Regions from separate parts of the Streptomyces sp. NPDC005576 genome, predicted to be linked through region 3. Evidence: riboswitches for the same ligand, from Rfam matches in the RefSeq annotation. Region 3 holds a riboswitch; each other region holds the start of a gene.
What was found. Region 3 has a riboswitch for cyclic di-AMP ahead of ACFYPN_RS08805 (NlpC/P60 family protein). Riboswitches for the same ligand answer to the same signal wherever they lie in the genome.
Positions count from the first base shown of each region.

Region 1: it holds a riboswitch for cyclic di-AMP, as region 3 does, so the genes downstream of both, ACFYPN_RS16720 (C40 family peptidase) here and ACFYPN_RS08805 (NlpC/P60 family protein) in region 3, are expected to answer to the same signal.
Region 2: it holds a riboswitch for cyclic di-AMP, as region 3 does, so the genes downstream of both, ACFYPN_RS32785 (M23 family metallopeptidase) here and ACFYPN_RS08805 (NlpC/P60 family protein) in region 3, are expected to answer to the same signal.

Region 1 covers NZ_JBIAJC010000008.1:241,072-250,649, reverse strand. Annotated here, with positions in the region: gene ureG (urease accessory protein UreG) at 1-235, opposite strand, end outside; gene ACFYPN_RS16755 (urease accessory protein UreF) at 361-1,023, opposite strand; gene ACFYPN_RS16750 (urease subunit alpha) at 1,037-2,758, opposite strand; gene ACFYPN_RS16745 (urease subunit beta) at 2,751-3,062, opposite strand; gene ACFYPN_RS16740 (urease subunit gamma) at 3,071-3,373, opposite strand; gene ACFYPN_RS16735 (hypothetical protein) at 4,173-5,123, shown strand; gene ACFYPN_RS16730 (DinB family protein) at 5,213-5,716, opposite strand; gene ACFYPN_RS16725 (hypothetical protein) at 5,818-6,162, opposite strand; cyclic di-AMP (ydaO/yuaA leader) riboswitch at 6,640-6,823, shown strand; gene ACFYPN_RS16720 (C40 family peptidase) at 6,827-7,297, shown strand; gene ACFYPN_RS16715 (ATP-binding protein) at 7,411-7,842, opposite strand; gene ACFYPN_RS16710 (helix-turn-helix transcriptional regulator) at 8,046-8,909, shown strand; gene ACFYPN_RS16705 (DUF397 domain-containing protein) at 8,981-9,193, shown strand; gene ACFYPN_RS16700 (8-amino-7-oxononanoate synthase) at 9,232-9,578, opposite strand, start outside.
Region 2 covers NZ_JBIAJC010000032.1:15,650-25,227, reverse strand. Annotated here, with positions in the region: gene ACFYPN_RS32805 (GntR family transcriptional regulator) at 1-270, shown strand, start outside; gene ACFYPN_RS32800 (hypothetical protein) at 647-1,117, opposite strand; tRNA gene ACFYPN_RS32795 (tRNA-Met) at 1,560-1,633, shown strand; gene ACFYPN_RS32790 (PP2C family protein-serine/threonine phosphatase) at 2,101-3,249, shown strand; cyclic di-AMP (ydaO/yuaA leader) riboswitch at 3,597-3,750, shown strand; gene ACFYPN_RS32785 (M23 family metallopeptidase) at 3,762-4,817, shown strand; gene ACFYPN_RS32780 (aldo/keto reductase) at 4,994-5,941, shown strand; gene ACFYPN_RS32775 (PrsW family glutamic-type intramembrane protease) at 5,951-7,546, opposite strand; gene trmB (tRNA (guanosine(46)-N7)-methyltransferase TrmB) at 7,664-8,620, opposite strand; gene ACFYPN_RS32765 (FAD-dependent oxidoreductase) at 8,613-9,578, opposite strand, start outside.
Region 3 covers NZ_JBIAJC010000004.1:156,654-166,231, reverse strand. Annotated here, with positions in the region: gene ACFYPN_RS08840 (hypothetical protein) at 1-223, shown strand, start outside; gene ACFYPN_RS08835 (DoxX family protein) at 354-869, shown strand; gene ACFYPN_RS08830 (PspC domain-containing protein) at 1,026-2,456, opposite strand; gene ACFYPN_RS08825 (PspC domain-containing protein) at 2,578-3,864, shown strand; gene ACFYPN_RS08820 (response regulator transcription factor) at 3,861-4,559, shown strand; gene ACFYPN_RS08815 (C40 family peptidase) at 4,575-5,645, opposite strand; gene ACFYPN_RS08810 (hypothetical protein) at 6,046-6,399, shown strand; gene ACFYPN_RS08805 (NlpC/P60 family protein) at 6,437-7,630, opposite strand; cyclic di-AMP (ydaO/yuaA leader) riboswitch at 7,629-7,799, opposite strand; gene ACFYPN_RS08800 (ATP-dependent DNA helicase) at 8,046-9,578, shown strand, end outside.

The sequences.
Region 1 (9,578 bases), on a different contig from region 3:
GGAGTACCGCGTTGCGGAGCAGGAACTCCGCGTCCTCGCGGGTGTAGATGTCGTTGGTGACCACGGCGATGGAGAACTCGTCGCGCAGCGTACGGCAGAGGGCCGCGACGGTGGCGGTCTTGCCGGAGCCGACGGGGCCGCCCAGTCCGATGCGCAGGGCTCGGCGGGTGCCGTCCGGACGTGCGGCGTCCGCGCCGACCGCGGCGGGCCCGTCGTGCGAGTGGTCGAGATGCATGGTGCGGCTCCTGGGCTCCTGGGTGACGGAAGGTGCTGGGTGGTGTCCGGTGCGTGCGGTCGCTGGGCCGTGTCCGACAATTCCTGGCGGGCGTGCGGCCCCCGGCGGGAATCGTCGGACAGCCCTTAGGAGGCGAAGAGGCGGACGGGCCAGGTGGCGTGGGTCTCGGCGGCGATGTCGAGCAACGGGGCCGAGGCCGCGGGGAGGGCGTCGATGCCCTGCCGGGCTGCGGCGGCGGCCCGTTCGGCGACACGGTCGAGTTCGGGGGCGAGCCGGGCGAGGACGGCGGTGGCCTCGAAGGGGTCGAGCGAGAGCAGCCGCACGACGGCGGTGGACGGCCCGCCGACCGCCTCGTACGCGGCGCAGTAGGCGGCGTCCTCGGGGGTCAGGCCGGCCGAGGCCGCGGTGAGCCCGAGGACGACGGGCTGGTGGGCGCCGCGCGGCCGGGCGGCAGCGAGCGCGTCGAGGGCGGGACTCGGCCAGGTGGACCTGGCGGCCCTCATGAGCTGGCGGCCGAGCTTGCGGGCGGTGGCCCGCAGGGCAGGTGACGGGGTGCGGGCGTCCGCCGCCTCGTCGAGTGCGAGCGGGTCGTGGCCGAGGGCCGCCGCCGCGGCGAGCGCGGCGGCGGTGAGCCCGGTGGTGTGCAGGCGGCCCCGGCAGAAGTCGGCGAGGTCGCCCGCGTCTCGGACGCGTCCCGCTGTGACGGCCGGTTCGGCTCCGCCGGAGTGGGCGTGGCCTCCGGCGGGAAACCGGCCGTCGGCGAGGACGAGCAAGGCTGCGCGTGACATGGTTCCTGCCCGATTAGAAGAGGAAGTAGCGCTGGGCCATGGGCAATTCGGCAGCGGGTGCGGGTTCGACCAGGTCGCCGTCGATCGTCACGGCGAAGCTGTCCGGGTCGACCTGCACCCGGGGAAGTGCGTCGTTCTCCCGCATGTCGGCCTTGGTGACGCCCCGGGTGCTGGTGATCGGCACGAACCGTTTGCCGAGGCCGAGGCGTTCGGGCAGCCCGTCCTCGATCGCCGCGCTGGAGACGAAGTTGAAGGAGTTGGAGGCGGGAGCCCGCCCCACCGCACCGAACATGGGGCGCGGCAGGACCGGTTGGGGGGTCGGGATGGACGCGTTCGCGTCGCCCATCTGCGCGTACGCGATCTGCCCCCCCTTGATGACCAGGTGCGGCTTCACACCGAAGAAGGCGGGGTCCCAGAGGACGAGGTCGGCGAGCTTGCCGGACTCGACGGAGCCGATCTCGCGGTCGAGCCCTTGTGCCACGGCCGGGTTGATCGTGTATTTGGCGACATAGCGACGTACCCGGTGGTTGTCGGCAGCGCCGTCACCGGGGAGTGCGCCCCGGCGGTTCTTCATGACGTGCGCGGTCTGCCAGGTGCGCAGGACGACCTCACCGATCCGCCCCATGGCCTGGGAGTCGGAGGAGATGATCGAGATGGCGCCGAGGTCGTGCAGGATGTCCTCGGCGGCGATGGTGGACGGCCGGATGCGGGACTCGGCGAACGCCAGGTCCTCGGGGACGGCCGGGTTCAGGTGGTGGCAGACCATCAGCATGTCGAGGTGTTCCTCGATGGTGTTGACGGTGTGCGGGCGGGTCGGGTTGGTGGAGCTCGGCAGGACGTACGGCTCCGAGACGACGGTGATGATGTCGGGGGCGTGCCCACCACCGGCTCCCTCGGTGTGGTAGGCGTGGATCGTGCGGCCCGCGATGGCGGCGAGGGTGTCCGCCACGAAACCGGCCTCGTTGAGGGTGTCCGTGTGGATGGCGAGCTGAGCGCCGCTCTCCTCGCAGACCCGCAGGCAGGCGTCGATGACGGCGGGTGTCGCCCCCCAGTCCTCGTGGATCTTGAATCCCAGTGCGCCGCCGCGCAGTTGGGCCCGCATGGCCTCGTGGGACATGGTGTTGCCCTTGCCCAGGAGGCCGATGTTGACGGGGTACGCCTCCAGCGACTCGAACATCCGGGCGAGGTGCCAGGAGCCCGGGGTCACGGTGGTCGCCTTGGTGCCCTCGGCCGGTCCGGTTCCACCGCCGACGAGGGTCGTGATCCCGGACGACAGCGCCTGGTCCACGAGGGTGGGCGAGATGAAGTGGACGTGCGCGTCGATGGCGCCCGCGGTGAGGATCTTGCCGTTCCCCGCGATGATCTCCGTCTCCGGCCCGATGACGAGTTCGGGGTGGACCCCGTCCATGGTGTCGGGGTTCCCGGCCTTGCCGATGCCGGTGATCCGCCCGTCACGGATGCCGATGTCCGCCTTGACGATCCCCCAGTGGTCGATGACGATCACTCCGGTGATCACCGTGTCGGGGGCACCCTCGGCGCGGGTGGTGCGGGCCTGTCCCATGGACTCCCGGATGACCTTGCCCCCGCCGAACACCGCTTCGTCGCCGGCCCGTCCGGGGCCGCCCGAGCGGTCCTCCTCGATCTCCACGAGCAGGGAGGTGTCGGCGAGCCGGACGCGGTCGCCGGTGGTGGGGCCGAACAGGTCGGCGTACACGGCACGGTCGAGTTCAGCCATCGAGGGCACCTCCGGTTTCGCCGCGCAGGCCGGGGACGACGCGCGCGCCGGCGAGCGGCACGAGTTCGACGTCCACGGGGATGCCGGGCTCGAAGCGCACGGCCGTCCCCGCGGCGATGTTCAGCCGCAGGCCGCGGGCGGCACCGCGGTCGAAGTCGAGGCCGGGATTGGCCTCGGCGAAGTGGTAGTGCGAGCCGACCTGTACGGGCCGGTCGGCCGCGTTGAGGACGGTGAGACGGGTGACGGGGCGGCCTTCGTTGATCGGCACGGCCCCCTTGCCGTAAAGGACCTCTCCGGGAATCACGGCGCCCCTCAGACGATCGGTTCGTGGACGGTGACGAGCTTCGTGCCGTCCGGGAAGGTGGCTTCCACCTGGACGTCGTGGATCATCTCCGGGATGCCCTCCATGACGTCGGCGCGGGTGAGCACTGTGCGTCCGGACGCCATGAGTTCGGCTACGGTCCGGCCGTCGCGGGCGCCTTCGAGGATGTGGGAGGTGATCAACGCGACCGCCTCCGGATGGTTGAGCCGGAGGCCGCGTGCCCGGCGCCTCCCGGCGACGTCGGCGGCCACATGGATGAGCAGGCGTTCCTGCTCGTGCGGGGTGAGTTGCACGCTTCCACCTCATCGTCTCGCGCCCGGTACCGGCCCCGGCGCGGTGGAGCCCCGTCGGACACCGACTCGTTCGTCGGGTGCCGAGGCGGGCGTCACCGGCCAGGCAACGCACGTTAGGACCAAAGTTTTTCCGTCGCGTTAACTGGGACGCTCCCGCTCGGACGTCGGCCGGCGCCGGGGCACGCCCGCGGTGGGCGGGCCCGTGCCCCGGGGAGGCACCACCACGCCGCCTCCGTGCCCTCGCCTCGTATACGGCACGCACCGTCCGCGGCACCACCCCTCGCCTACCGCCCCCGGGTGTACGGGGCGGTACCGGCGCCCTCATGCCGGGGTGGGCGCGCCCCGGGCGCCGACATGGTCCGGCGGCGGCACGGGGAGTAGTACCACACCCCGCCTGCCCGCGTCGGCGGGGTGGCGGCCGTCGCCCCGGAGGCCGGAAGCCGGGAGCTCGTCCGACAGCGCGACTCGCTCGGGGTTTCCGTACGGGCCGGCCGGGCGGCCCTTCGCCCACGACTTCGACCGTGCCCCCGCCCCGACGCCGCGACCGCCCGCATCCGGGGCCCGTACGAGCGCGTCGCGGAGCACCGCACCACCCACCCGTACCGCCCCCGACGAGGTGACGTCCCGATGCTGCCCCCGGAGACGGGGAGCTGACGGCGCCCGGGCGGCATCGGAGTGGCATCGGAGTGGCATCGGAGTGGCATCGGAGTGGCTGGAGACGGCCGAGGGCTCCCTCCACTCCCCGCGCAACCCGGCCCACGGCGGAACCGGCCCGGTCATTCCCCGTAGCCTCCCGGGCATGACTCGCTCCACTCACGTCCCTCAGGTCACACGGCTCGTCGGCACGGACATATGCGCCTACGACCTCACCGCCGATGCCCGGGGGGTCCTGTCGCCCGCCCTGATCTTCCGGCCTTCCGCCGGGGACGAGGTGGTCGACCACGCCGCTGCCGACGGTCTCCAACGGGTCTTCTACACGACCTTGAACGCGGCCGTCTGCGTGACGGCCGACGGGGCCGAGGTCTGGCGGTCGGAATTCGTACCGGGGTCGGACAGACGGCACGGACACACGCCCGGCTGTGCGCTGTCGTCGGACGGACTCACGGTCTGGGTCTACCGGCCGGACACCATGGCCGGCCGTGACCGCTCCGACCAGTGGCTGGCCCTGGATGCCGGCACCGGGGCGGTGCTCGCTCAGGCGGACCTGGACACCGTGGGACACGGTGGGATCCAGCTCGTGCACCGGGCGAGCGGCGAGCTCCTCCTGAACGTGGGCGAGGGGCAGGACGGTTCGGTCATCCACCGCGCGTCGTGGGCCGAGGGGCGGATGGCTCTCCACCGCTACCCCTGGACCGACAGGTGCCTCATCGATCTGTCACCCGACGGACGTCACTTCATGACGGTCGATCACTGTCAGGGCGACATGGCCATCCACGCCTACCCGGACGGCGAGGTCACCTTCGCCCTCTCCGTCGATGCCTTCGGGCACGACTCGGAGAACATCTGCGTGGAGTGGTGCGGCGGCTACCTGAGCCCGGACACCGTCGTCGTCACCCTCGCCGGCGAGACCGAGGACGAGGAGGAGTGGTTTCGCCACTACCGCGTGGACGCGCGCTCCGGCAACATCCGGGCCGCGCTCGACGCCCACAGCGGGAATCCCTACGACCTCCAGCCCCTCGGGGACGGGTCCTGGCTCACCACCGATCCGTCCGGCCACCCGGTCCGCCGAAGCGACTCCACTCCTGGATGATCGATTCCAAGGGGTTCAGTGGTCATAGGCGGTCAAGGCTCGCATGACCGGTTGATCGGTGCGATCGCACCTGATTTACCGCACCCGCATCACCGCCCGATCGAGCCGTCGATCTGCTCGCGCAGGATGTCCGCGTGACCGGCGTGCCGGGCGGTCTCCTCGATCATGTGGACCAGCACCCAGCGCATCGAGGGCGGCGGGGTCTCGCGCAGCGAGCGGGCGCCGGGGCGGTCCAGGTCGGTGCAGGCGAGGGCAACCTCGTTGGCCCGGGCGATCGCCTCGCGATAGGCCTCCGCCACGTCCGAGGCGGTGTCGTCGGCGGACACCGCACCCTCGTCCTCCCAGCGCTCGCGGTCGGCGCCGGCATAGGCCCAGACGAACCAGTTGAGCTCGACGGCCGTCAGGTGCTTGAGCAGCCGGAGCAGGCTGGTCCCGGAAGGGACGCCGGCCGTGCGGACCGCCGGCTCCGGGACGCCGGCCGCCTTCGCGAGGACGGACTCGCGCAGGTAGTCCAGGAAGGTCAGCAGGGTGGTCTGCTCGTCGGCGTTCAGGCCGGGGGGCCGGAGATCGGGGCGGGGCTCGACAGTCGTCATGGCGGAACCGTAGATGATCGATTCAAGCCGTCGATGGTCGTATGCAGTCAGCGATCGCATGACGGGTTGCCCGGTGTGCTCGTTGTGCCAGATGGCGGCGGTCAGTCCACCACCCACACGCCGTCGGTCCACCGCGCGGTGTCCGTGGCCAACTCGCTCAAGACGTGCGGGATGAGGTCGGCCGCCTTGCGCAGTTTCTTGTTGCAGCCGGGCTGCTTCGACAGGGAACAGGTGCCGCAGGTGGGCCCAGGCATCCGCAGCCACCGGGCTTCGGAGGTGTTGCCGAGCATCGCCTGCATCATCGACAGCGTCACCAGTTCGGCATCGCTGAGCCGCGGCGCTATGCCGACTACCGGCCGCCAGGGGGCGAGCTGCGGCGAACCCTCCAGCAGGTCGTCGGTCCTGACGTGGAGTGCGGCCGCGAGGGAGTCCATGTCTGGCGTCACAACCTGACTGTGGACTCCCTCGTCTCATGGGCGCAGCCAACCCTTGGAATCGATCATCTGGGGCGTCTCGATCCGTTCCGGGCCATTCCTGGCGGTTCCGGGCAGATCCCGTGGGGGTGACGCTCCATGGGGTCGAGGGGCGTGCCGGACCGTAGGGGGTCTCCCTTTCCCGCGACACGCCGTAATGAATATCCGATTTTCCGCCTGTTCGGCGCAGGGAATCAGCCCGCCAATCACCTCTCCCGATTTGCACTCCCTCACGTTCTCCTCATGCGCGAACTGCCTTACTGCGAAAGCCCGGCGGAGCCACGCGGGGTACGCGCCCCCGGCCGCGCCGGACGCTCCCCCACACTCCCGGCGCAACGGGGGCCGACCGTCCTGGCTGCCACTGTCACCTCGAAAATTCCGCACGACGTGGGTCAAGATCCGTGGGACGACAAGCCCCCGCCACCCTGACGGGGCGGTCCGCGCGGACGCCGAGTCCTGCCGCCGAGCGGATGACGGGTCGACAGGAGTGGATCGGCAGGAGTGGAGGACCCGAGCACTACGGGTCGACCGGGCAACCGGCCGTCCCTCGGGGTGAAGCCGCAACGCGCGGCCGGGCAACTTCGCCAGCCCGAACCCGACAGGTCATCCTTCACAGGCGGCTGACGAAGGGTTGCGCATGACCGCGCAGGTTCATGTCCCGTCTCTGCTCACCCGGGCCGGTACGGCCTCGGTCCTCGCTCTGGCCCTCAGCTCGACCATGCTGGCCCCCGGCCTGGTCTCCGACGCCGAGGCGGCCACCCACGCGACGAAGGCGCTCCGGGTCGCCGCGTCGAAGAAGGGCTCCCCCTACCAGTGGGGTGCCATCGGTCCCCGCCGGTTCGACTGCTCCGGGCTGACCCTCTACTCGTTCAAGCGCGTCGGCAAGAAACTGCCCCGCACGGCGCAGCAGCAGTACAACAAGACGCGCCACATCACTTCCTCGCAGCGCAGGAAAGGTGACCTGGTCTTCTTCCACAGCGGTCGAAGCGTCTACCACGTGGGCATCTACGCCGGCAACGGCAAGATCTGGCACTCCCCCAAGACCGGGTCCGTGGTCCGGCTGGAGCGGATCTGGACGAAGCGGGTCTGGTACGGGCGGGTGCGCTGACGAGCGCCGGACCCCCGGGCGGCCGGTGAGCGGCGGCCGGTGAGCGGCGGCCGGTCCGGAAGCGGCCGTCCGCGCCGGTACGCGCGGGCGCCGCTTCCGGACCGGCCGCGCCCTCAGCCCCGCACCGGAACGGACCAGGGCAGTGCGACCCATACGGTCTTGCCGCCCTCGGCGGTCGGCGCCACACCGAACCGCCCGCCGGACTCCTTGGCCAGGGCCCGGATGATCGCCAGACCACGCCCGTTGTCCTGCTGCACGGCCGCGGGGAGTCGTCTGGGCCACCTGGGGTGGCTGTCGGTCACCTCCAGCCGCACTTCCTCGTCGCGGTCGAGCACCAGCCGCACCGTGAACGCGGGTGACTGGCCGCGCGTGTGCAGGACCGCGTTGGTGGCGAGTTCCGAGACGATCAGGAGGATCGTCCCGGCGTCGTCCGTGTCGTCGTGCATGCCCCACTCCGCGAGCACGCGGGCCACGTGTCTGCGGGCCGCGGACACCGACACCGGATCGCTCGGCAGGGTGACATGTGCTTCCTGATGGTCTGCCATGGCGACGCCGTCCCTTTCCGCCCGGGCGACCCCTATCGGCCCGGATTGTGCCTGGCGCCAGAGTGCCACCGCCTGAGCCCGTGCAGGCACGATCTGCCGAGATATGCATATATCTATCGCTCAATGCGGTGAACTCCGGCTCGGCGGGGCTCGAACATTCGGCACACTTGCCTTCCAGGCCGACCGGCGGAAGGAGACCGGCAATGGGTAACGGCCCCGTCGTACGCCGTCGCAAACTCGGTGAGGAGCTGCGGAGTCTGCGCCACTCGTCGGGACTCACGAGTCAGCAGGCGGCATCGATGCTCGGCTGGCACCAGTCGAAGGTGAGCAGGATCGAGACGGGTGCGAGCGGTGTGTCCCCGGCCGACGTCGGCCGTCTGCTCGACGCGTACGCCGTCGCCGACCCCGAACTCCGCACCCTGCTCTCGGCGCTGGCAGGATCGGCTGACGGTCGCGACACGGGCTGGTGGCACGCGTACCGGGCGGTCATCCCGCCGCAGTACCGCGATTTCATCGCCCTGGAGGCACAGGCCGAGACGGCCAGGACCCTGGAGACCTCGGTGGTTCCCGGCTTGCTCCAGACCGCCGATTACGCGCGGTCGGTCACCGAGTCGGCGCTGGACGGGATACCGGAGGCGCACCTGGACGCCCTGGTCGAAGTGCGGCTCGCCCGTCAGTCGGTGCTGCGGTGCGACGCCCCGCTCCGGCTCACCGCCGTGCTCGACGAGGCGGTGCTGCGGCGCGAGGTCGGCGGCCGGCGCGTGATGCGGGCCCAGCTCGACCACCTCGTGAGCATGACGGAACTCCCGCACGTGCGGATCCAGTTGGTCCCGTTCAGCGCCGGAGGATACGTCGGCCTGACCGGTCCGTTCGTCATTTTCTCTTTTCCGACAACTTCTGCACTGGATGTGGTCGTACTCGACCACTTGACGCGTAGTCACTACCTGGAACGGAAAGAGGATCTGGAAGCGTACGGCTCCGCTTTCCGCACCATGCGGGAGCGCGCCCTCTCTCCGGAGCGGTCGAGGGACCTCATCACGGCGATCGGCCGCGAGGGACGGCCGTGACGAACCACCGCGGGCCCGACCGGACGGAGCCGGGTGGGCCCCGCCGACGTCCACCGATCCGAAGGAGCACCATGGCCGACCGCCCGGCACCGCCCGCCTCACCGTGGCGCCGCAGCAGCCGCAGCACCGGTATGAACAACTGCGTGGAGACAGCGGTACGAGGGCCCGGCCTGCTGTCCGTACGCGATTCCAAGGCCGCGGACGGGGCCCGGCTGTCCTTCTCCGCATCCGCCTGGAGGGCGTTCGTGGCCGGCCTCGGGGGCCGGGGCGGAACCTCACACTGAGAGGCGTGCCCCGGCCCCGGCCGGCCCGCGCCCAGCGGTCAGCCGGCGCCCCTCGGAGCCGTACGGACGATGGTGTCCAGGGCGGTGTCGATGCGGTCGTCCGTCAGGTCGGCCCGGGCGGTGAGCCGGAGACGCGAGACGCCGTCCGGGACCGACGGCGGCCGGAAGCAGCCCACCGCGATCCCGGCGTCCCGGCAGTCCGCCGCCCATCGGACCGCCGCCTCGGGGGAAGGCGCCCGCACCGACACCACCGCGGCGTCCGGGCGCGCCGCGTACAGCCCGGACGCGGTCAGCCGTTCGTGCATCCGGGCGGCGACCTCGCGCGCCCGGGTGGCGCGTTCCGGCTCCCTCCTGAGCACCGCGAGGCTCGCGAGCGCGGCGCCGG
Region 2 (9,578 bases), on a different contig from region 3:
CCCGAGATGGGCCCGCACGCCGGAATCGGCGTGGTCGAACGGATGCGGTCGATCGGCGTCACCATCGTGCGCGCCGTCGAGATCCCGCGACCGGCCCGTGCGAACCAGGAGCAGGCGAACCTCCTCGGCATCAGCATCGGTGGCCTGATCACGGAGCTGGAGCGCACCTTCTACGACACCGACGGCCGCCCGGTCGAGACCGCGGACGTCGTGGTGCCGGACGTGCGGTGGGAGATCGCGTACGAGATCGCCGTCGAGCCGCGCGGGTAGCGACGGCCGCCTTCGGGGGCGGTAAACAGCCCTTCCCCTAGCCGGAGTTCGCGGTGTGCCGACCTACGGGCCGGTGGGGGCCGGTGCGACGCGGCCGATGCCCGGACGGTGACGCCACCGGAACGGTGATCCCGCGCGGATGGTGGTGCCGCGCGGATGGTGGTGCGCCCGGATGGTGGCGCCACCGGGACGTGATGCGGCTCGGGCGTGACGGCAGACGGACGTGACCGCGCGGGGACGTGACCGCGCGGGGACATGACCGCGCGGGGACATGACCGCGCGGGGACATGACCGCGCGGGGACATGACGCTGCCCCCGCCGGGCCGTGGGGCCTGGCGGGGGCGGGGTCCGGTTGGGCGACCCGGGTGGCTGGGGCTCAGGCGCCGGTGGGGGCCTTGGTTCCGGCCGCCTCGTCGGGCGCTCCTTCGGGTGCTGCCTCCGTGCCGGCCGCTTCTCCGTCGGCTGCCCCGCTGATAGCCGCCCCGGTGGTGGCCGCCCGGGTTTCGGCGGCCGCGGGTCTTGCCGGCTCCGCGGGCGTGGCGGACGCGGAGCCGGGGGTGGTGGCCGGTTCCGCCGTGGCCGCGCGGGCCGCCGATGCCGCCTTGCTCTGGTAGATCATCAGACCGATGAAACCGGCCAGGAAGCCGCTGATCAGGCCCGATATCGCGTTGTTCAGGGCGTTGGTGCCCTCACCGTCCGGCATCCCGATGATGAAGTAGACCACCGCCGCGCTCATCACGGCCCCGGCGAGGCCGCCGATGATCGCGCTCGCGGCCGAGGTGCGCACCCGGGCCCCGAGGGAGGTGTCCGACGGGGCGGAAGGGGCGGGGGTGAGAGGCGTGGTCATGGTGGAGTCCTCCGGAGACAACGGCGTTGCGGGACCGGGAGCACGTGGCCGACGCCGGGGCAGGGCGAAATATGCCGCCACGGGGGCACGCGTCCGCACGGGCAGCCCGCCGGTTCCGGGGGATGCAGCCATATCCTTGGCCAGAAGAGCACGCCTGGCAACTACCTGATCCAAAAAGACCGTTGTAGCGGGAGCTGCGCGGTTTGGCCCTAAGTGGGCTGATCCAACGGTGACATGGTGGCGCGCCGTACCCGGCGTGGGTGAAGTCGGTGCGCCGGGGGCGGGGTTACCTACTTCTCGTCCTTCTGATCGCGCCCTTCCGGGCGTCGGCGGCGCGGTCGCGACCGGTCGCGTCTCCCGCCTGCGCGGTCCCGGAATCCGGAGGTCGTTCGTCCGGGTGGTCATGAGCCCGTTCAGGATGCCGTAGAGTTGTGTTCATCGACGCGGGGTGGAGCAGCTCGGTAGCTCGCTGGGCTCATAACCCAGAGGTCGCAGGTTCAAATCCTGTCCCCGCTACTGAAGGCCCGGGCCCGGCACGCACAGCGTGCCGGGCCCGGGCCGTTTTCAGGCGTTCGCTCGCGTGTGTCCGTTCGTGGGCATCGTCCGCTCGGTCCGCACCCTCGGTCCGGCGGCGTAAAGATCTGCCGCAACGGGCATGAACTGGTCCATCCAGGAAACCTCTCGCACTCCCGTACGGTCGGTGTCATTCGATCGAACGCGTTGACAGGTGTCCGGGTGTCCGGGGCGGCTGCTCCGCCGCTCACGTGCGGGGCGCACCGGCGTTCGCCGGACAAGGATCAATCCCCCCACCCCACCGGGCCGGTGCACCCGGCGTACGCCGGCGGTGGGGGGCGCTCGAAGGGGAGCCGTGCGCTCCCCCCTATGGACGACGGGGAGTCGCCGCGCGGCGCGGTTCGGGATAGCCCGGGCGGGGAACGGTAGGTTCCGCAGCCGTGGCGGGACAGGGCAGGAGAAGCGCAGAGGTGGGGAAACGGCTGTACGGGGATGGCTGGACGTCCGGGGGTGTGAGCGCCCGGCGGTTCGTGCGGGTCCTGCCTGCCCTGCTCATCGTGGGCGGGCTCGTCTTCGACATCGCGTCACCGCCACGCTTCACGGCGGTGCCCCTGTTCGTCGCTGCTCCCCTGATCGCCGCGCCGTTCGCCTCCCGGGCCGGCACCGTCCGGATCGGCGTCGCGTCGCTGACCGCCGTCATCGCGATGCGGGTGTACGTGGGAACGCTCGGGCAGATCGTTCCGATCATCGAGACGCTCACCGTGGCCACCGCGGCCGTGTTGGCGCTCGTCATCAACGGAGTCGTCCGACGCGGCAACGAGCAGCTCGCCTCTGCCCGGATCATCGCGGAGACCGCCATGCGCGCGGTGCTTCCCGTGCCGGCCGACCGGGTCGGCGGACTCCACGTCGCCGCGCGGTACGAGGCGGCGCAGGCGGACGAGTACGTCGGCGGAGACCTGTTCGCCGTCGCGGACACCCCGTACGGGGTACGCCTCGTACTGGGCGACGTCCGGGGCAAGGGGCTCGACGCGGTGGAGGCGGTGGCGGTGATCATCGGCGCGTTCCGGGAGGCCGCCGAGCAGGAGGAGTCGCTGGAGGGGGTGGCGCAGCGGCTGGAGCGCGCGCTGGCCAGGGACGCGGCGCGGCGCGGGGGGCTCGATCCGGTGGAGGGATTCGTCACCGCGGTGCTCGCCGAGATTCCGCCGGGCTCCGAGACACTGCGGATCGTCAACCGGGGCCACCCCGAACCGTTGCTGCTGCATGCCGGAGGAGCGCTGGACGTGCTGCGGCCCAGTACGCCCGCGCTGCCGCTCGGCATGGCCCTGGGCACCTGGCCGGACCGGGTGGACGAGTGGGACCTCCCGCCGGGCGCGACGCTGTTGACCTACACGGACGGGCTCTCCGAGGCGCGCGACCGGGCGGGTGTGTTCTACGACCCGGCGGAGCGGCTGCGCGGCCGGATCTTCCCCGGTCCCGACGAGCTGCTCTCGGCACTCACCGACGACGTCCGGCTGCACACCGGTGGCCGTTCGACGGACGACCTGGCGCTGCTCGCGGTCGCCCGGCCGGCGGAGGACCAGCCGGCACGCCGGACCACCGTGCCGATCGTGGGCCGCTGACGCGATTACGGCCTTCCCGGAGCCTCTGCGATCTCCCTCCGGACGCCGACGGTGTCCGTCGGCGTCCGGCAGTGTCCCTCGGGGCCCGTCGGGGTGGTGTGTGGAGGTTCGGCCGACTCGGCGACGGTCCGTAGCAGCACGGTGCCGCTCGATAACAGATGACATACCGTCAGATAATCCGGGGTGCGGAGTCTGCTCGCAAGTCGCCCCGATGAGTGCATGAATGCCCAGGTAAATCCCGGCCCGAAGCAGGAATGATCAAGGGGAGCGGCTTGGAATCGGAGCCGTCTGTCTATTAACGTTCGATAACGCAGCGCGGTCGTCCCAGCCGTCGTCAGAGACGGCGCCGTGCGCGAGCGCCGAATTCCGCAAGGGAACCGGGGAACCACCTTCTTGGGGTGAATCGGACACCTGTGTCTCGGAAGAGACACCGGGCGTCCGTAGGAGACCTTCCTGCTCCGAACCCGTCAGCTAACCCGGTAGGCGAGAAGGAAGGAAAGGAGTGCGCCCACGTGGCGTCCAACCAGCCTGCCCCCGAGGCCCCGTCACCCTTTGCCACCCGTGAGGGGTTCGGCTTCCCCGGCGACGCCGACAGGGCCTGGGAGGAATGGAACCCCACCGAGGATTCCCTCCGCCCCGTACGCGGCCGGCACCGCGTGGCCAAGCAGCGCGGTCTCGCGCGTAGTTCCACCGTCCTCGGCGTCGGCGTCATCGCGGCCGTCGGTGCGGGCGGCATGGCCACCGCGCAGAGCAAGCCGCCGGTCTCCATCTCCCTTCCCGATTCGCTCGCGGACAGTCTTCCCGACGCCAAGTCCCTCCCCGGGCTGGGTGCTCTGATCACCGCGGTCGAGTCCGACACGCCCACCGCGCCGGTGGTGGCGTCCGCGCCGCTCACCGCGGCCGGGCTCACCACCGCGAAGACCGAGCAGGGTGCCGCCGACGCGGGCGAGGCACTGCGCGCCCGTATCCTCCAGCAGGCCGAGCAGCAGCAGTCCGCCGCCGACGCGGACGCCAAGGCGGCGGAGGAGGCGGCGGCCGCGACCAAGGCCGCCACCGAGGCGGAGAAGCAGCAGGACGCGGCCACGGCGAAGGCCGCGGCGGAGAAGAGGGCGGCCGAGGAGGCCGCGGCGAAGAAGGCCGAGGCCGAGAGACTCGCCAAGCTCGCCGCCAGTTACTCGCTCCCCACCTCCGCGTACACGATCACCTCCACCTTCGGCGAGGCCGGCACCATGTGGGCCTCCGGGCACCACACCGGCCTCGACTTTGCGGCGCCGACCGGTACCCCGGTCAAGGCCGTGCACGGCGGGACGGTCAAGTCGGCGGGCTGGTCGGGCTCGTACGGGTACCGCACGGTCCTGGAACTCGACGACGGTACGGAGATCTGGTACTGCCACCAGTCCTCCATGGACGTCGTCGCCGGCCAGCAGGTCAGCACCGGCGACACCATCGGCCGCGTCGGAGCGACCGGCAATGTCACCGGCCCGCACCTCCACCTCGAAGTCCACACCCCGGACGGCGCCGGCATCGACCCGATGGCCTGGCTGACCGGCATGGGCCTCACGGTCTGACGCCGCCCTCATCCCCGGCAGCCCCGACGCTCCCCCGACGTCAGGGCTGCCGGACCCTCCGTGCTGCCAGGATCCTGCCGGAAGCGCGCCGGAGCCGCTGTTGGAACGGCCGACAAAAGCCGCTTCCGAGGCCCGGAGCCGGAATACGGTCGGGCGTCCGCTCCGTTGAAACCCTCATGGCTACTTCCCTTCGCAAGCTCGGAACGTCCGGCCTCGAGGTCTTCCCGCTCGCTCTCGGCGGCAACGTCTTCGGCTGGACCGCCGACGAGGCGCACTCCTTCGCGGTGCTGGACGCCTACGCCGCGGCCGGCGGCAACTTCGTCGACACCGCCGACTCGTACTCGGCCTGGGCCCCCGGAAACCAGGGCGGCGAGTCGGAGACGCTGATCGGCAAGTGGCTCAAGGCCCGCGGCAACCGCGCGGACGTCGTCGTCGCCACCAAGGTCGGTGCCCACCCCCAGTACCGGGGACTCGCCCCCCACACGATCAAGGGCGCGGTGGAGGAGTCCCTGCGGCGGCTCGACACCGACCACATCGACCTCTACTACACGCACTTCGACGACGAGAGCGTCCCGGTGGAGGAGATCGTCACCGCCCTCGACCACCTGGTGAAGGAGGGCAAGGTCCGCGAGATCGGCGCCTCCAACATCAGCCCCGAGCGCCTGCGCGCCTCGCTCGCGTTCTCCGAGCGCGAGGGGCTGGCCCGGTACGTCGCCCTCCAGCCGCACTACAACCTGGTCTCCCGCGACACCTACGAGGGCGCCGCGCAGGACCTCGCCGCCGAGACCGGTCTGGGCGCGGTCCCGTACTACGCGCTGGCCTCGGGCTTCCTCACCGGCAAGTACCGGCCCGGTACGCAGGTGGAGAGCGCCCGCGCCGAGAAGGCCGGGGCGCACCTGGAGTCCGAGCGGGGGCGGAAGGTGCTGGGCGCGCTCGACGCCGTCGCCGAGGCGCGGGGAGCCGAGATCGCCACCGTCGCCCTGGCCTGGCTCGCTTCCCGGACCACGGTCGCGGCGCCGATCGCCTCGGCCCGTACGCCGGAACAGCTCCCGGCACTGCTCGCGGTCGCCGACCTCACGCTGACCGATGAGGAACTGAACCGTCTGACGGAAGCCTCCGCCTGAGCGACGGCCTTATTGCGGGGGTTGCAGATAGGGGTTGTGGCCGCCGTACCGGCGGTGCGGGGGCGGCTGCTGGGGTTCCGCTGGGAGGGCCTGCTGCCCGGCGCCCCCGGGGGGCACCGTGCCCTGTCCGTACGGAGTCGGGGGCGAGGCCCCCTGCGCGCCCGTTGCCGCGGGCCAGGGCTGCTGCCGCGGCGGGTACGGCGACGGGGGCGCGTACCCCCGGGCGTGGGCACCGTGTGCGGCGTGGGCGCCGGGGCCGTACGGACGGGGCACCGGGCGGCGGACTGCCGGGCGGAACACACTGCGGGCCGCGTGGCTCAGCGCGGGGGCCGCGACGTCTCTGCGCTCCCAGAGGTGGTGCAGCAGCTCCTGCTCGCGCGCCGCGAAGTCGCCGCCCACCACGCCGCGCCGGGCGTCCCGCCGCAGCGCGGCCAGCGAGGTCGCGAACGACTCGTACTCCGCGACGGCCCGGGCCGCCGCCCGGCCCCGGGACCGGTCCGACGTCCCGTGCCAGTGCCGCGCGAGGTCCCGGGCCATGCCCCGGGCGCGCATCGAGGCGAGCGCGAGCGGTTCGGCCGGGGTGAGCCAGCCGGCCATCGCGTACGCCGGGAACTCCGCCGCGAGCGTCCGCAGTTCCCGTCCGCGTGACCAGATCGCCAGCCAGGTCAGCAGCCCGAACGCGGGCATCATGGCGGCGCCGTAGACCAGATAGAAGCCGTACGGTCCCCAAGTGGCCGAGCTGTTCCACAAGGCGTGCATGCCCATCGCGAGCAACAGCCCGAGCAGCGGGAGCGCGATCCGGCCCACCCGTCGTCGGCGGCCCCCGGCACGGCTCGCGGCGGCGAGGCCGAATCCGATGCCGGTGAGCGCCGTGAAGACCGGGTGCGCGAAGGGCGACAGGACGATCCGCACGAAGAAGGTGCCGACCGTCAGTGACACGATCCCCACCGTCCCCAGCTGTCGGTCCTCGCCGAAGGCGTTGCCGAGGTAGAGGATGTTCTCGCTGAACGCGAAGCCGGTCGCGGTGAATCCCGCCGCCACGATGCCGTCGACGATCCCGTTGAACTCCCGTCTGCGGAACAGGAAGAGCATCAGCACGGCGGCGCCCTTGGCGCTCTCCTCGACGATCGGCGCGACGACCGTGGCCCCCAGGGTGTCGGCGCCGGCGGGGTCCGCCGAGAGGTTCGCGATCCAGTACGTCGCGAAGGAGTTCGCGACGATCGCGACCAGCGCCGCCGCGCACGAACCCCAGGCGAAGGCGAAGAGGAGATTCCGCCAGGGCGCCGGTTCGACCCGGTCCAGCCAGCGGAACGCGGCCATCAGCAGCGGCACCGGCAGCACCGCGAGCCCGAGGCCGACGAGGAACCCCTCGGTGCCGGTCTCCTCGCGTACGAGCGCCAGGATGAGCAGTCCGCAGATGGCCAGCGTGACGATCACCGCGCCCGCGCGGAACGCCCTGCTGCGCCACACCAGCCCCACCCGGCGCGGGTGGTAGCGCCAGTGGGCGCGCTCCGGGACGGCGCCCAGGATCTCGCCGAGCCGTTGCTCCTCGAGCACGGGGACGGCGGGCTGGTCATGTCGGTGCTGCTCGGACCCGGCGGACATGTCCCGACCCTAACGAGGGGGACCGACAACTGACCAGGCGGTTCCCGCGCGATCCCGCCGTGACCCCGTCGCCGGGGCCGCGCCGGTCCGTCGGGGCCTCCCCCGACGGACCGGTCGTCAGATCCTGGTGAAGAGCAGGTCGTGGACGACGTGGCCCTTGTCCAGGCCCTGCCCCTCGAACCGGGTCAGCGGCCGGAAGGCGGGACGCGGTGCGTAGCCGCCGTCCGCCCGGGTGTTCTCGAAGCGGGGGTGCGCGGTGAGCACCTCCAGCATCTGCTCCGCGTACGGCTCCCAGTCGGTCGCGCAGTGGATCACCGCACCCGGCTTCATGCGGCCCGACACGAGGTCCAGGAAGTCCGGCTGGATCAGACGGCGCTTGTGGTGGCGACTCTTGGGCCAGGGGTCGGGGAAGTACACCCGGAGGCCGTCCAGCGACTCCGGCTCCAGCATCTCGCGGAGCAGGATGATCGCGTCGCCGTTGGCGACCCGCACGTTGGCCGAGCCGGCCTGTTCGGCGAGGCGCAGGAGGTTTCCCTGGCCGGGGGTGTGGACGTCGACGGCGAGGATGCCCGTGGCCGGGTCGTCCGCTGCCATCTGCGCGGTCGCCTCACCCATGCCGAAACCGATCTCCAGCACGACCGGCAGACCGTCGAACATCTGGCCGAGGTCCAGGATGCGCAGGCCGTCGATGTCGAAGCCCCACTGCGGCCAGAGGCGTTCGAGCGCCTCCTGCTGGCCCAGCGTGACCCGGCTGCGGCGCGGCTGGAAACTACGGATGCGGCGCTCGTGGTGGGAACCGGCCGGGTCGGCGGCGGGACCGCCCGGGAAGCGCGGCTCCTGCCGCAGCCGGCGCTGCCGGTCGAAGGAGGCGGCCCGGCGGGCGGCGGCGTCGGCGGCGTCGGCGTCGGCGTCCACCGTGTCCACCGCGTCAGGGGCGGCCGTCGGACCCGGCTGGTCCGGTGACTGCCCGTCGGCCTCCTCGGGGCTGCTCGCGGCGATGTTCATGGCGGGGGCCTCGGCGGTCCCGGTGTGCGCGCCGGGCTCCGTGCTGGGGTTCAGGGGCTGCTCAGACACAATGCCCCGATTCTACGGCGGGCGGCCTCCACCCCGCCCCCTGTGCCAGGGCCAGCGCCCGCCGGGCGATCTCCCGCCCCACCGGCAGCGCCGTGGCGAGCGCGGCGTCCGCCGGGACGTGGAGCACGTGCACGGTGTGCGGGGCCTCACGGATCAGGAAGTCCTCGACCGGGGTGCCGTCGCCGTGCACCGCCTGGGACCGCACCACGGCGTGCGCCGGGCGGAGGTCGTCCTCGGTCACGTCGGGCAGCAACCGCCGGAGGGCGGCCGTGACCACCGCCCCGGTCGACCCGGCCCGTCCCGCCCGCTCCGGGCCCCCGGCCCGTCCGGCCCACTCGTCCGGCGCGAGCCGTCCGTGCGGCCCGGTCCGCTCCGGCGGCAGGGCCGCACCCGCCCGGACCAGGCGCGCCCCGTCCCCTACGTACCCCTCCTGCCGGCGGCCGGTCCGCCAGGAGGCGGGCCGGGTCAGCGCGGAGAGCAGACCGCCGGGGTGGACCACCGGCCTGGCCCGTCCGGGGGCCGTCGCGCCGACCGGGCCCACGTGGACCGTCCCGTCGAAGGACCGGACGAGGCCCCGGATCAGCTGAGCCCCGAGGAACGGGTGCCCGGTGTCCGGCACCGGGTGGACCACCCCGCGGACCAGCTCCGGCCTGCGCAGCTCGTAGTAGGTGTCCCGGACGGGTACGACGCGGACCCCGGGCTCGTCGCCCGCGAGCCGCGCCACCCGGTCGCTCTGCGGGCCCGCGGTGTTGACCAGGACCCGGGCACGGACCACCGTGCCGTCCGCCGTACGGGCCGCAACGCCCCAGGGACGCCGGTCCACGGCGGTCACCCGTGCCGCGCACCGTACGACCGAGCCGGCGGCGGTGACCTCGCGTGCGAGCGCGGCGAGAACCCCGGTCGCGTCGCAGACCCCGGTGGTGGAGACCCGGATCGCTGCCTGCCCGCGCACCAGGGG
Region 3 (9,578 bases):
CGGTGCGGGCAGTCCGGCCGGACTGGCCCGGCTCGTCGTGCGGATCGGGACGGTCCACGTCCACGTCCCGCTGATCCCCGTCAGCGGCGGCTTCGCCAACCCGACCGACACCGTCCTCACCGTGCCCGTCCCGGTGGAGGTCGAACCCGGCTCGGTGGACGTCCAGGTGGTCACGGCCGCCGGGGTGGAGACCAACAGCTGCCGGATCGACGTGACGGACTGAGCAGCCCCGTCGCGCGTGGCTCGCGCGGCCCCCGCCGGGGAGAACCTTCCAGAGGTCCGGCCCCAGGGCCCCACGTACATATGTTCTTACGTATGGTCTGTTGACGGGGTCACGGAAGATGGGGCAGGTCATGCAGGGCTACGGAAACAACGGTTACGGACGCGTCCCCGGCGAGCCCAGGGGGCTGCGGGAGCAGGCGCGCACGTACGCGCTGCTGCCGCTGCGCGTCTTCCTCGGCGTCACCTTCCTCTACGCCGGGCTCGACAAGCTGACGGACAGCGTTTTCCTGTCGTCCAGCGGCGCCGGTTCGATCGGCGACCAGATGCGCGGGGTACGCGACTCCGCCGGAGCCCCCTGGCTCGTCGACCTGGCGCTGCACGGCCCGACCGGCTTCGGGTACGCCCTCGCGGTCGGCGAACTCGCCGTGGGCATCGGCACCCTGCTCGGGCTCTGGGGCCGCCTCGCCGCGCTCGGCGGCGCGCTGATCTCGTTGAGCCTCTGGCTCACCGTGAGCTGGCAGGCGACCCCGTACTACTCCGGCAACGACCTCGTCTACCTCATGGCCTGGCTGCCGCTGCTGCTCGCCGGATCGGGCCCCTTCTCGCTGGGCGCGCTCCTGCCGCCGCGCCGGCGCCGGAGCCTGTAGGCGACCCAGGCGGCCACGGCGGCGAGGAGGAGTCCGCCGCCCAGCACGGCCACGAGGAACACCCACGGCGCCTGCCAGGCCCCGGCCCAGTCGGCCGCGTACCCGGCCGACAGGGCCAGCAGGGTCAGGCCGGCCAGCGCGCGGCCCGGCCGGAACTCATGAAGCAGCACGGGTGACCTCCACCTGTCCGAGACCGACTTCCAGGCGCAGCTCGATCGTGCCCGCCAGGTCCGCGCCCTTGGGGGGCGCGAGCGTGCGGGTGGTCCGCCGGTCCGGGGCGACGTCGATGTCCTCTCCGGCCGGATCGCCGGGCAGGGTCACGTCCCCGAGCCCCACCTTGGCCCGCACCCGGACCGAGGCGTCCTGGGGGACGACCACCACCACGCGCCCGGCCCCCGCCTCGACCCGGGTGGAGAGGGTGGTCCCCAGCGGGACCGGCAGCCCGGAGAGGTCGAGCCGGACGGTGCCGGCCCCGATGTCGTACGACGGGCGCAGGGCGGCGGCGGTGGTGGGACGCCACTCCACCCGCGCCCAGGTCGTCCCGATGTCCTTCGGCAGCACCGTCGAGGCCGCGAGCACCCCCGTGACGAGCAGCGCGAACACCAGCGTCCCGAAACCGGTCCTGCCGACGAACGAGGCGACCAGCAGCCCCACCCCGAGTACGGCGAGCGCCGCGACGGCCCCGATCTGGAGGCTCTCGCCGAGCGGGTGCCCGCCCCAGCCGGGCCAGGCGGCGGCCACCCCGGCGACGACCGCCAGGAACCGCACCAGGCCCCCGATCGAGTGCGGCCCGTGCGTCCGCCCCCTCGGATCGGCGGCGACCGGCGGCAGGTGCTTCCCGCGCGCCCTGCCCGCCCCAGCCGCTCCGTCCGGGCCGGCCACCCCGCCGGGCACCGCGTCCGCCGGGCCCCACAGATAGCCCGCGCCCACAGGGCCCGTCGTGCCGTCCTTGACGATCGGGTCCCGCCACCACGAGGGCCCGGCCGGTGCCGGGGGCGCCTTGACCTCCGGCGGAACCGAGCCCCGTCCGGAGGACGGCGGGACCGGTGCGGTGTGCGGCGCGGGCGGGACGACATCCCCGGCGGCCATGTCGTCCCGGCCGTCGCGGCCGTCGCGGCCACGCCGCACGCGCTCCTCGTCCGTCGAGGCCGGCCGGCCGTGCCGCGTCCACACCGAGAACCCGGCGACGGCCAGCACCAGCATCGCGGCGAACGCCAGGACCCCGCTGTTGCCGATCATCGAGAGGAACAGCCCGCAGCCGACCAGCGCGAAGAGCAGCGCCACCAGCGACGCGCCCTCCACCCGGCCGGAGAGCAGCCTGCGGAACTCGTTCTCCTCCTCGCCGTCCACCGGGAGCAGCAGCCACGCGAAGCCGTAGAGGATCAGGCCGGTGCCGCCCGCGACGGCGAGGACCCCGAGGACCACGCGGAAGATGACGGGGTCGACGTCGAAGTACCGGCCGAGACCGCCGCACACCCCCGCCACCACCTTCTGCCGGGGGCTCCGCCGCAGCTGCGGTCCGGGTGCGCCCGTCGGGGCGCCGGGGGGCGCCTCACCCGGGGGAGCGGCGGAAGGGGAAGCGGTCATGGCTCCATGGTGACGGCCCGGGGCCGCCCTGGGCACCCACGGCGACCCTGGTCGTTCCCTGATATGGAAGTAGGGGACCGCCCTGATGCCCCGGCCCACCCGGACGTGTGACGATCGGTCCATGCCAACCGCCACGCCCCGAGCCGCCGGTGCACCGGTGACCGACCCGGAGGAGCCACCGGCGCGCAAGCTGTATCGCAGCGCCGAGGGGCGCATGCTGGGCGGCGTCGCGCGCGGCCTCGCCGGTCACCTCGGGCTGCCGGTCGTCTGGGTGCGGCTCGTCTTCCTCGGCCTCTTCCTCGCGGACGGCCTCGGCGCGGTGCTCTACGCGGTGTTCTGGATCGTCGTGCCCCTCGGCGTCGGTGGCGTCGAGACCTCACACTCCCTCTTCGAGACGGCTCCGGACGGCAGCCGCCGGCTCCGCAAGCCCGACCGGGGACAGGTCTTCGCCCTCGTCGGGCTCTTCGCCGGCGCTCTGATCTTCCTTGCCAACGTGAACATGGGCAGCGGCGCCGACCGCTACATCTGGCCCATCCTCCTCATCGGCGCCGGCTCCGTGCTGGTCTGGCGGCAGGCCGACAACGCCCGCCGCGCCCAGTGGATGGAGGTGGGCCGCCGCCGGAGCATGCTGCACCTGGCGCGCGGACTCGCCGGGGTCGCGCTCGTCGGACTCGGGCTCGCCGCGTTCATGGTGGTACGCGGCTCGGCCGCCCAGCTCGGCAACGTCCTCACCGCCGCCATCGCGGTCCTCACCGGCATCGCGCTGCTCGCCGGCCCCTATCTCGTACGGATGACCCAGGACCTCAACGAGGAACGGCTGATGCGCATCCGCGCCCAGGAACGCGCCGAGGTCGCGGCCCACGTCCACGACTCGGTGCTGCACACCCTCACCCTGATCCAGCGCAACGCCGACGACGCGGGAGAGGTCCGCAGACTGGCCCGCGCCCAGGAGCGCGAGCTGCGGAACTGGCTGTACGACCCCGGCGGCACCGGCAAGGACGCCGACGACGAACCGGCCACCCTCGCCGAGGCCGTGAAACGCGCCGCCGCCGAGGTCGAGGACAAGCACGGCGTCCCGCTGGAGGTCGTCGTGGTCGGCGACTGCCCGCTGGACGAGAAGATCACCGCCCAGCTCCAGGCCGCGCGCGAAGCGATGGTGAACGCCGCCAAGTACGGTGGCGAGGGCGGCGCGGTCCAGGTCTACGCGGAGGTCGAGGGCCGGACGGTCTTCGTCTCCGTACGCGACCGGGGGCCCGGGTTCGACCTGGATTCGGTCCCCGAAGACCGCATGGGCGTAAGAGAATCGATCGTCGGCCGGATGCGGCGCAACGGCGGTACGGCCCGGCTCCGGTCGGTGCCCGGCGGCGGCACGGAAGTCGAGCTGGAGATGGAGAGGGCGGGCGAATGACCGAGAACACCGAAGCGACGACCCAGGGACCGGAGCGCCGGGTACGGGTCGTCCTCGTGGACGACCACCGGATGTTCCGCACGGGCGTCCAGGCCGAGATCGGCCGCACCGAGGAGACCGGCGTGGAGGTCGTCGGCGAGGCCGCCGACGTCGACCAGGCCGTCACCGTCATCACGGCGACCCGCCCCGAGGTCGTCCTCCTCGACGTCCACCTCCCCGGCGGCGGCGGGGTCGAGGTGCTGCGCCGCTGCGCGCCGATGATGTCGGCCGCCGAGAACCCGGTCCGCTTCCTCGCGCTCTCCGTCTCCGACGCGGCCGAGGACGTCATCGGGGTCATCCGCGGCGGCGCCCGCGGCTACGTCACCAAGACGATCACCGGCGCCGACCTGGTCGACTCCGTCTTCCGGGTCCAGGAGGGCGACGCGGTCTTCTCGCCCCGCCTGGCCGGCTTCGTCCTGGACGCCTTCGCCTCCACGGACGCCCCGCCGGTGGACGAGGACCTGGACCGGCTCACCCAGCGCGAGCGCGAGGTGCTCCGGCTGATCGCCCGGGGCTACGCGTACAAGGAGATCGCGAAGCAGCTCTTCATCTCGGTGAAGACGGTGGAGTCGCACGTTTCGGCGGTGCTGCGCAAGCTCCAGTTGTCGAACCGTCACGAGCTGACCCGCTGGGCGACGGCCCGCCGCCTGGTCTGACGGCCCCCGCGGCCGTCACGCCACCCGGGTCGCCCCCGCGAACGGCATCTCGTCGATCGGGGCGATCCGGATCGGTGCTCCCGGGTGCGGTGCGTGGATCATCTTGCCGTCGCCGACGTAGAGGCCGACGTGGCTGATCCCGGAGTAGAAGAACACCAGGTCACCGGGGGCGAGCTGGGAGCGGGAAACCCGCTGCCCGGCGTTGATCTGGGTGTAGGTGGTGCGGGGGAGCGAGACGCCCGCCGCCTGCCAGGCCGCCTGCGTGAGGCCGGAGCAGTCGTACCCTGACGGGCCGGTGGCGCCCCAGACGTACGGCTTGCCGAGCGCCCCGTACGCGAAGGCGACGGCCTGCGCGGCACGGGAGTTCGGGGCGGCCACCGCACCGGGGACACCGCTCGCGGCGCCGGAGGCGGTAGCGCTTTCGGTACCGCCGCTACGGTCCGGTTCGTAGGCGGCGCGTTCGGCGGCGGTGAGGGTGTGCAGGAGCCGCCGGGCGTCGGCGAGGCTGCGGGTGATCTTCTTCTTGTGCCGCGCGAGTTCGGCCTCGCGGGCGGCGAGTACGGCGGACTCGTCCTCGGCGCGGTCCCGGACCTGGTCGATCCCGGTGATCTGGCGCCGGATGCCGCTGATGGCCCCCGCCTGGCGGTCGCCCGCCCTCTCGACGTAAGAGGAGCGCTCCAGGTACTCGTCGGGGTCGGAGGTGAGCAGCAGCTGGAGCGCGGGGTCCAGCCCTCCCGAGCGGTACTGCGCGGCGGCGAGTGAACCCAGCGCGTGGCGGGACTCGTTGAGGAGATCCGTGCGGCGGGCGGCCTCGTCCCGCAGCGCCGACAGGGCACGGGCGGCATCGCCGGCCTTCTCCTCGGCCCCGTCGTACCGCTCGGTGGCGACCTCGGCCTCCCGGTAGAGCTGGTCCACCGTGGACTTGACCTGGGCCGCGGTGAGCCGGGGCTCCGCGTGGGCGGAACCGGTCGCGGCGGTCGCGGTGGCCGCCCCGGCGAGGGCCAGGGCGGCGGCGGAACGGGCAGCAGAGCCGGTGAGGAGGCGCTGCCTGGGCTTGCGGTGAGCTGATTTCCGGTGCGCGGCCACGAGGGCTGCATCCTTCCTGTCGGCTGCCCGCCCGGGGGATACCGGCGGGCCCGGCGGACCCCGGCGGCGCGCGCCGCACAAGGAGGGCGGGCGTCACCGGGATCTTCCGGCCAGGTGACCGGTGCCACCCGTCAGGGGGCGGCAAGGCGGGCCGGTCACCTGGGAGGGACGCTAACCCCGGGGCAGACCCAGAAGGCGTCATGATCGGAATTGACCTGCCGTGACCTTTCACCTTCGGAGCGTGACCGGGGCGGTGGAGGGTGACCCGGTCATATTCGGGCAGCTTCGGAAAAGGCCGCCGACGGCACCGAGTAAGCCCCACCTGACGAGTAAGCCCCACCTGACGAGTAAGCCCCACCTGACCGTCAGGGGGTGATACCGCCGTCGTTAGGCTGCCGACATGTCTGTACTCATCCATGTCTTCGTCGCCCTGCACATCATCGGCATCGCCTCCCTGCTGGGCGGCTTCCTGACGCAGATGAAGGCGATGGGTGCCGGCACCGCCCGGTTCGTCCCCGCGATGCTGCACGGCGCCCTCACCATGCTCGTCACCGGCGTCGCCCTCGTCGGCTTCCACCAGGCCGACGACAACCCGGTGAACAACGTCAAGATCGGCATCAAGCTGCTGATCCTCGTGGTGATCCTGGCCCTCATCTACCTCAAGCGCGACGAGGAGAGGGTGTCGAAGGGCGCCTTCGCCGCCGTGGGCGGACTGACCGTCACCAACATCTTCATCGCCACCCTCTGGACCTGATCCGGCCCGGCGGACCACCCGCCCGGCCGGACACCGCTCATGCCGGGCGGACGCTCCCGTAGATCGGCATGTAGTAGATCGACTCCTCGCGCACGTACGCGCCGGGCTTCGGCGCGTGCACCATCATCCCGTCGCCCTTGTAGATGCCCACGTGGCTGATGTCGTCGTAGAAGAAGATCAGGTCGCCGGGCTGGAGGTCGGCCGTCGCGATCCGCGTACCCGCGTCGACCTGGTCCCAGGTGGTGCGCGGCAGGTCGACGCCCGCCTCCCGCCAGGCCGCCTGCGTCAGGCCGGAGCAGTCGTACGACGAGGGGCCGGTGGCACCCCATACGTACGGCTTGCCGATCTGGGACTCGGCGAACGCCAGCGCCTGGGCGCCCTTGGTGGAGGCGGACCCCGTCGAGCCGGCCGATCCGGTCGAGCCGGTCGTGGTGCCGGTGGTGCCCGTCGTGCCGGTGCCGGAGGCCGCTGTGCCCGAGGCGGCCTCGGCGGCCGTCTTGTCGGCCGCGGCCTTCGCGGCTTCGGCCTGCTCGGCGGCGAGCTTCTCCGCCTTCTTCTTCGCCTCGGCTTCCTTCTTCCGCTCCAGCTCGGCGAGGCGCGCCTTCTCCTCGGCGGTCAGCTCCGAGAGCAGCGTGCGCGCCTCGGCCAGCTTGTTCTGCACGGTCTTCCTGCTGCTGCGCAGATCCGCCTGCGACGCGGTCAGCGCCTGAAGGCTCTCGGTGGCCTCGGTGCGCTTCTCGGCGGCCGCCAGCTGCTGGGTGCGGAAGTCGGCCACCGCCTTCTCCTGCCGCCCGCTGCGGCGCTTCATCAGCTGGTCCTGGTCGAAGTACGACTGCGGGTCGTCCGCCAGGAAGAATGTCATCGACGACGACGCCAGGCCACCGGTGCGGTACTGGGCGGCCGCGTAGTTCCCGAGCGCGCGCCGGGCCTCGTTGACCTTCTCCGCCCGCTCGGCCGCCTCCTGCAGCAGGGCGTCCACCTTGTCCTGCTGCTCGGCCGACGCGTCCTTGGCCCGGTTGTACTCCTGGGTCGCGGAGCCGGCTTGACGGTAGAGGTCGTCGACCTTCTTCCGTACGTCCTCGATGCTCGGCTTGGGTGCCGAGGGAGCGGCCGTCGCGCTCTGCGCCGAGAGCAGGGTCACCGAGGCCAGCGCCACCGTGGTGAACCCCACAGCGGGGGACGTCACGCGCAGCGGGGTGCGCGGTTTGCGATGCGATGCCACGACCGGCATCTCCTTCCATGGACCGCCTACGAGTGAGCTGACGGGTTCGGGCGGAACGGAAGGCTGCCCTACGGCCCGTATCCGTAGGGACGGAGTACGGCCCGATTCACCCCGGTGGGACGTGTGGGTCCCCGGTTCAGGACCGCCGAGAGCGGGCCGGATTCGGCGGGGGCGTCCGTGTGGCGTGGTTCGCCTGTCAGGGGATACGGGTCGCCCGGCTGAGACGGTAGCCAAGCCGCGGGGCGACTGGGAAGAGCAATGTGCGATATGCCCGATACATTTTCGTGACCTTGGTCGCAGGGGTGCGCGAGGGGACGTTTCCCTCGCGCGTCGCGTACGCACCCTGACGCCGGGTGACGGTACGGGCCGCGGTTCCGCCAAGGCCGCCCGGACTGTCCGCGCGGCCCTCTAAACTCGACTAGCGATGAGCAGCCTCTTTGACGACAGTTTCCTGACCGGCCTCCAGCCTGTGGAGGAGGGGCCCCCGCCGCCCCCCGAGCACCACGCGCCCGAGGAGGAGGCCGAGGGCCTCTTCGAAGGCGTCTTCGACGCGCCTCCGCCGCCCCGGGACGGCTATTACCGCGACGGCGCCCCGCGGCCGGTCATCGATTCGGCGGCGCTGCTCGACGGGCTCAACACCGAGCAGCGCGCCGCCGTGGTGCACGCCGGGTCCCCCCTGCTCATCGTCGCGGGCGCCGGTTCCGGCAAGACCCGGGTGCTCACCCACCGCATCGCCCACCTCCTCGCCGAGCGCGGAGTGCACCCCGGGCAGATCCTGGCGATCACCTTCACCAACAAGGCCGCCGGCGAGATGAAGGAGCGCGTCGAGCAACTCGTCGGCCCTCGCGCCAACGCCATGTGGGTCATGACCTTCCACAGCGCGTGCGTGCGCATCCTGCGCCGCGAGTCGAAGCGGCTCGGCTTCACCTCGTCGTTCTCGATCTACGACGCGGCCGACTCCAAGCGACTGATGGCCCTGGTCTGCCGTGACCTGGACCTCGACCCCAAGCGCTACCCGCCGAAGTCCTTCACCGCCAAGGTCTCCAACCTCAAGAACGAGCTCATCGACGAGGAGACCTTCGCCGGCCAGGCCGCCGACGGCTTCGAGAAGACCCTCGCCCAGGCGTACGCGCTCTACCAGGCGCGACTGCGCGAGGCCAACGCCCTCGACTTCGACGACATCATCATGACGACGGTCCACCTGCTCCAGGCGTTCCCCGACGTCGCCGAGCACTACCGCCGCCGCTTCCGGCACGTCCTGGTCGACGAGTACCAGGACACCAACCACGCCCAGTACACCCTGGTGCGCGAGCTGGTCGGACCGGCGGGCGCGCAGGACGCCCCCGGCGAGCTGTGCGTCGTCGGTGACGCGGACCAGTCGATCTACGCCTTCCGGGGCGCGACGATCCGCAACATCCTCCAGTTCGAGGAGGACTACCCGGACGCCACCACGATCCTGCTGGAGCAGAATTACCGCTCCACGCAGACAATCCTCTCGGCCGCCAACGCCGTCATCGAGCGCAACGAGAGCCGCCGGCCCAAGAACCTCTGGACCAACGCCGGAACCGGCACCCGCATCGCCGGGTACGTCGCCGACACCGAGCACGACGAGGCGCAGTTCGTCGCCGACGAGATCGACCGGCTCACCGACGCGGGCGACGCCAAGGCGGGCGACGTCGCGGTGTTCTACCGCACCAACGCCCAGTCCCGCGTCTTTGAAGAGATCTTCATCCGCGTCGGCCTGCCCTACAAGGTCGTCGGCGGCGTCCGCTTCTACGAGCGCAAGGAAGTCCGGGACATCCTGGCCTACCTCCGGGTGCTCGCCAATCCCGAGGACACCGTCCCGCTGCGCCGCATCCTCAACGTGCCCAAGCGCGGCATCGGCGACCGTGCCGAAGCGATGATCGACGCCCTCTCCCAGCGCGAGAAGATCTCCTTCGCGCAGGCGCTGCGCCGT